DNA from 2 places in the Erwinia sp. BNK-24-b genome. Region 2 is predicted to be linked to the other one. Evidence: predicted binding sites of a transcription regulator. Region 2 holds the regulator's gene; the other holds the start of a gene.
The links. The regulator Fur, encoded in region 2, represses iron uptake genes when iron is present. The targets are predictions, from matches to a motif close to ATAATAATGAGAACNACTATCAA.
Positions count from the first base shown of each region.

Region 1: the regulator Fur is predicted to act here: its motif matches at 2,233-2,255, upstream of fhuF (siderophore-iron reductase FhuF).

Region 1 covers NZ_CP179901.1:4,004,412-4,007,825, reverse strand. The annotation lists gene ACMGGR_RS18405 (MFS transporter) at 1-780, shown strand, start outside; partial or broken gene ACMGGR_RS18400 (YbaK/EbsC family protein) at 833-1,300, opposite strand; gene fhuF (siderophore-iron reductase FhuF) at 1,405-2,199, opposite strand; gene ACMGGR_RS18390 (GGDEF domain-containing protein) at 2,623-3,414, opposite strand, start outside.
Region 2 covers NZ_CP179901.1:3,277,105-3,280,518, forward strand. The annotation lists gene ybfF (esterase) at 1-575, shown strand, start outside; gene ybfE (LexA regulated protein) at 721-1,002, shown strand; gene fldA (flavodoxin FldA) at 1,142-1,672, shown strand; gene fur (ferric iron uptake transcriptional regulator) at 2,033-2,476, shown strand; gene ACMGGR_RS14990 (beta-N-acetylhexosaminidase) at 2,671-3,414, opposite strand, start outside.

The sequences.
Region 1 (3,414 bases), 730 kb from region 2:
CCGGCGGGCTATCTGCTGGCCTCCATCATTTTTGGCCTCTGCTACAGCTACGTCGGCTGGCGTGGGATGTTCCTGATTGGCGCGATGCCGATTTTGCTGCTGCCGTTTATCTGGTTTAAGGTGCCGGAATCGCCGGTATGGCTGGCCGCCAGAGCGCGGAAGGAGAGCGTGGCGCTGCTGCCGGTGATACGCAAACACTGGAAGCTTTGCCTCTATCTGGTCGGCCTGATGGCCTGCTTTAACTTCTTTAGTCACGGTACGCAGGACCTTTATCCGACCTTCCTTAAGGTTCAGCACGGTTTCGATCCGCATACGGTCAGCCTGATTGCCATCGCTTACAACATTGCCGCGATGATGGGCGGCGTCTTTTTTGGTTCGCTGTCGGAAAAAATTGGCCGTAAGAAGGCGATGATGATTGCCGCGCTGCTGGCGTTGCCGGTACTGCCGCTGTGGGCTTTTTCAACCGGTTCGCTGACTATCGGCCTGGGCGCGTTTTTAATGCAGTTTATGGTGCAGGGCGCATGGGGCGTGGTGCCAACCTATCTTACCGAGCTGGTACCTGCCAATACGCGCGCGGTACTGCCGGGCTTTGTTTATCAGCTGGGTAACCTTATTGCTTCGGTTAACGCCACGCTACAGTCGCATATCGCCGAAGCGCACAACAACAACTATGGGCTGGCGATGGCGATAGTCGCCGGAACGGTTGCTGTGCTGATTGCGCTGATTGTCGCCTGCGGTAAGGAAACCAGAGGGATTGAGATCACCGCGCAGAAGAAATAGCGCGTCCGGCAACGTGGCTTGAAATCTGTCGCCATGTTGCCGAATCGCCGGATTATTGTGCTGGCTGGCAGACGTCAACCCAGGTCGCGTCGGTCAGTTCCGCCAGCAGCTGCGGCGAAATGCGCACCGCGCTGTAAATTGAACCGGCTGCCGGCAACACTTCCTCATACTGCTTCAGCGACAGGTCGCAAAAAACCGGCAAGGGCGTTTCCAGACCAAAAGGTCAGACGCCGCCAACGGGATGACCTGTCCAGCTGACTACCTCATCGCTGCTGAGCATGCGGGCCTTGCTGCCCAGCATCGCTTTCAGCTTACGATTATCCAGCCTTAAATCGCCGCAGGTGACAATCAATATCACCTGGTTTTTCACCTTTAGCGACAGCGTTTTGGCTATCTGACCGGGCTTCACGTGATGCGCACGCGCCGCCAGCGCCACCGTAGCGGTGCTTTCCGCCAGTTCAATAATACCGATATCCGGCGCGCGTTCGGCAAAGAACTGCCGTACAGACTCCAGGCTCATACTTCAGCTCCTTTACATTCAGGCCGATAAAGCTGCCACAGCACGAGCGGGCTGTAAACGGGGAACGGGAAAATGAGATATTTCGGGAACGGAGGCGGCGAAAATTAAACCGGCTTTAGCGTACAGTTACCACATTGCTGTACGGCGGGCAGGCGATAGCGCTGGCAGCAGGTGCGGCGCTGCATTTCGCCATCACGCGGCAGCATGGTGCGGTAGAAAGGATTATCGGAACCGTCAGAGAGCGAGCGTGAAAAGAAAAAGGCGTGTTCCAACTCGGCGTGCAGGCCTGCCCCAAGCAGCGGTGCCAGCTCACCCAGGAACCAGTGAACGGCAAATCCGCTGTTGCTCCAGATAAGCTTGCCGTTGATGTCGCCGTGCCGCTCGATACCTTCTACGGCGGGAATAAGAAACTGCTGGATCAGCCGGTCCATGCGGCGACGGGGACTAAGGTAACGCGCCTCTTCATATTCCTGCACATCAATCCAGAACGCGGCGGCACGGCCGGTTTCGTGGAACTCAACGTGGATATGTTCCGGCGAGCAGTCCAGCGCGCGGTTTTCCAGCAGCAGCGCCATCATCAGCGGCGGTAGAACCAGGCCAAAATACCACTGCGCCCAGAGCGATTGCAGCGGCTTGTTCTCCCTTGGCTGTTCGCCATGCTCCCGATAGATAAAATCGCTGTAAAGCGTATTAAGGCGAGAGAAATTCTCCGGCTGCGACCACTGCGCCAGCGTCATACAGCCTGCGGGAGCCGCCTCGTTTAGCCTGATGGTATCGAGAAAGTAGGCCCGATGCTCGCTGAACAGCGCGCGTAGCGAACCGGCCAGCGGTCGATGGCTCTGCAAAAATATCAGCGGGTGAGAGCCATACTCGGCGCTCTGATAACGGACGGTGCTCATGGGCTATTCCGCAATATCTGAGTGGGAAAACAAATGATAATCGTTCTTGATTGTATCTGAGGGTAGTGGAACGCACAAGCCGCATTTAGTGTGGCGATCCGGCGGGGCAGAGAGAAGCCATGCCGATTTGAATTAATATCGTTATAGCCGGTAAACAGACAACAGAATTTCCTGACCATTATTATGGGGATTTGCTTTTAGTTCGTTTTTTAGCAGGTAATAATGATTTTACTTAGGGAGGATTAATAACGACAGGCTTGCTGTTTACTTAACGGAAATATCCTCAGGCTACCGTCTCTGTCAAAATAAATATAGCGCGCGATGTTTTAATTCGCGAGACAATGCCGGCCCTGTACACAGGATAAATTAAGACAAATTGAGAAATGATTTTACCGATCTGAGGATTCAGATCGGCCAGGGAAATTAAAGCGCATCGGCCGGTTTTGCCAAATCTCCATGAGATAATTTTTCCCATGAAAGAATAGCATTACGGCCCCGATTTTTTACCACATAAAGGGCACGGTCGGCATTAGCCAGCGCGTCGGCAAAATTGTTGTCCACTATCGGCGCAAAACCCGCGCTGACGGTTACGTGCGTGGCGACCTGCTCATTGAACAGGTGCGGGATTTCCAGTTCCTGAATGTACTGGCGGATGCGCTCTGACAACTTCATCGCAATGGCTTCGTTAACGTTGGTCAGCAATACCAGGAACTCTTCACCACCATAGCGGGCGACAATGTCGCGTGAACGCACCGCATCGCGAATGGCAATCGACACTCGCGCCAGCGCCTGGTCGCCCATCGCATGCCCGTAGTTGTCGTTATAAGCCTTAAAGTGGTCGATATCCAGCATCAGGATATAGTGATTACCGCTATGATTTTCAAAAACATTTTTCAACCTGTTGTCCAGGCCGCGACGATTATAAAGCCCGGTCAGCGGGTCGAGCATACTCAAATCGCTCCAGCTTTGCTTCTCTTCATACAGCTGGCTGACCAGACGACGAGTAAAGCGGTCGCGCCGCCGTTGCAGGATATGATGCAGCGTAAAACCGACCAGCGGCAGCAGAATAGTAAACAGGATGAGCAGCGTATTTTGCCCACGATCCAGCACGATAACCGTCATGGAAGGCGGCAGGGTATGCAGGCAAAATGCCAGCAGATGATCGCTCAGCGCAACGGCGCCAATAAAGAAAGCGCTGAACAGGCTTATCAGCAG
Region 2 (3,414 bases):
ATCCGGCAATGGCTCACGACATCCTGGCATCGCTTGACCAGCAGGGCATCGCAAAATTTTCCGTTATCGGCCACTCCATGGGCGGCAAAATCGCCATGATGCTGGCCGCGCTGGCGCCGGAACGCATTGAAAAACTTGTTGTTATTGATATTGCACCGGTTGCCTATCAGCAGCGCCACCATGACGGAATCTTTGCCGCGCTTAAGGCAGTGAGCGAGGCGGGCCTCACCGGTCGCCGCGAAGCCGCCGCACTGATGCGACAAACTATAGACGAAGAAGGCGTGATTCAGTTTTTACTGAAGTCTTTTCATGATGGCGAATGGCGTTTTAATGTGCCTGTGCTGTGGCGGTGCTATGATCAAATCATTGGCTGGCAAGCGCAGCCTGCCTGGCCCGGCCCGGCGCTGTTTATTCGCGGCGAGCTTTCTCCCTATATAACGGAAGATTATCGCCAGGCGCTGCTGGCTCAGTTTCCTGCGGCAAAGGCGCATGTGATAGCCGGAGCGGGTCACTGGGTGCATGCTGAAAAGCCCGATGCCGTTTTACGCGCCATTCGCCGCTTTTTTGCTCTGTGAAAACAATTGTTTCGGTAAAAGGCTTTAATCTTGTCGACACGACTTTCACTGGGGTATGATGGCGCGCTAAAATTTGTCGGCGACTGCGGTCGCCGATGTTAATGGCCCAATCCATCAGAACTCCAGCCTTCAGTATCACGATTCTATGGCAAAAGAAAACACGGACCGCACCACGATCGATCTGTTCGCAGACGAGCGTCGCCCGGGACGACCCAAAACCAATCCGCTGACGCGTGATGAGCAGCTGCGTATTAATAAACGCAACCAGCTTAAGCGTGATAAAGTGCGCGGGCTGAAGCGCGTAGAGCTGAAAATGAACAGTGACGCGGTTGATGCCCTGAACCAGCTCGCCGAGCAGCGCAACATGAGCCGCAGCGAGCTGATTGAAGAGATGCTCATGGCGCAGTTAGCCAAACCAACGCGCTGAGCGGCGCAGCGGCAAAGCACAAAGCGACAAATGTGGGAGGATTAGCCGTTTATCCTCCCGTGGCTGTCTGCTATTATTGCCGTTTACATCATCAGGCTAGCCGCCGCATATCATTAAGTTTCAAGAGGTTATTAAAGTCATGGCAATCGTAGGCATTTTCTTTGGCAGCGATACGGGCAATACGGAAAACATTGCAAAAATGATCCAGAAGCAGCTCGGTAACGAGGTGGCTGAAGTTCATGATATCGCTAAAAGCAGCAAAGAAGACCTTGAAGCCTTTGATATTTTGCTGCTGGGCATCCCAACCTGGTACTACGGCGAAGCGCAGTGCGACTGGGATGACTTTTTCCCAACGCTGGAAGAGATTGACTTTAACGGCAAGCTGGTTGCGCTGTTTGGCTGTGGCGATCAGGAAGATTACGCGGAATATTTCTGCGATGCGATGGGCACTATCCGCGATATTATCGAACCGAACGGCGCGGTCATCGTGGGCCACTGGCCAACCGAAGGTTACCACTTCGAAGCGTCCAAAGGCCTGGCGGACGACAATCATTTCCTGGGCTTAGCCATTGATGAAGATCGTCAGCCGGAACTGACCAAAGAGCGCACCGAGAAGTGGGTAAACCAGATTTCTGAAGAACTTCAGCTGAAAGATATTCTCGAAGCCTGATGATCCCGGCCCGCCGAACAGGCAATTTTGTGCGGGCCAACGCATTTTCCTATCGCATCGATAGCTACTTTTTTGTAACTTTTGCCTGGAAAACGGTACAATAGTACGGCTCCGTTCACGCAACGCTTTTCACCATAATGATGATAAAGGTTGAATGTACGAATATTAACCCGGTACAGATGGGTGCTTGCTTTCCGGACGTAACGACATCTTATCCTTACATCCCTCAATGGTTTTGCATCTCTGCTGTGGTTTCTTCCAGGCATCAGTTCTATAATGAGACGCTCAGCTTTTGCGTCGACCGATGCTCACGGCTTTTCAGCCATTTAGTGACCAGTAAAGTAACAGGACAATATCCGCATGACTGACAACAACACCGCATTAAAGAAGGCCGGCCTGAAAGTCACGCTTCCTCGACTAAAAATTCTGGAAGTGCTTCAGGAGCCAGAGAGCCATCACGTCAGCGCGGAAGACTTGTATAAGCGCCTGATTGATATGGGCGAAGAGATTGGTCTGGCCACGGTTTACCGCGTGCTGAACCAGTTTGATGACGCAGGGATCGTTACCCGTCACAACTTTGAAGGCGGCAAGTCCGTGTTCGAACTGACGCAGCAGCATCATCACGACCACCTTATCTGCCTGGACTGCGGCAAAGTGATCGAATTCAGAGATGAATCCATCGAATCTCGCCAGCGTGATATCGCCACCAAACACGGTATCAAGTTGAGCAACCACAGCCTCTACCTTTATGGCCACTGCGCCACCGGCGACTGCCGTGAAGATGACTCGCTGCACGATAAATAATGCCTGATACAAAAAAACCGGTGATCGCTCACCGGTTTTTTTTTAACCCAAGGGCAGGCTTTTTGTTAAAAAGCACAATCGATCCGCAAAAAGTGCCAGCCAGCGGTCTGAACGATCAATCTGGCAAAATCCGTATTTTAGATACAAAGAATGCGCCCTGCTATTTTCCCAAACGCATAAGTGAGCCGGGCATATCAGAGCGTTTCTGTACGGCTGAAACGTTTTCCATCCGGACTAACAGAACGGACCATAACTTTGCCAGCGACCGTTGGCTGCATATTTGCCTCGTAGCGCCGCCAGTTTTTCCCCTCATCCACGCTATATTCAATGATTAACCCCGGCAGCGCAATATTGGCTTCCAGTTTACCATCGGCAATTCGCGCACCGGGAACCGGCAGGCGATAATGAATGCCGGCTTTATCCAGCCTTGCCAGCTCACGCTGCCCCAGCAGATTAGCGAACATTTGCCAGTCTTCCAGCAGCACCTGCCGATCAACATGTTGGGTAACACCGCCAATAAACTCTTTACCCGCCTTATAGTCCAGCTCCCAGGCCGCGCGGTGCCAGGCTCTTTCAGCCACTGCAGCCACGCGAGGGAAAATCATATACTCCATTTGACGATCGGTACGTGACGTTTCGCTCCAGAGCTGGGCCGACAGACCATAAGCGCCAGGCCAGGTTTTGTCAGATTTCGCGGTGAAGGTTTTACCATCGCGATCCACAGAGGTTTCGGCATTTTGCGGTAGATTATCAGGTGCGAAGCTAAACATTTTACGCTCGTCGCTAAACCGCGTTCCCCAGTAGTAACCGCGCTCCAGTGGATTTACCTCGTAGGGAAAATCCATATAAACGTAGTCAGGGCTGGAGATAATTACCTCATAACCTTTATTTGCCCAGTCGTTAGCCGAATCAAAACCACCCCAGTACAGCGTATCCCA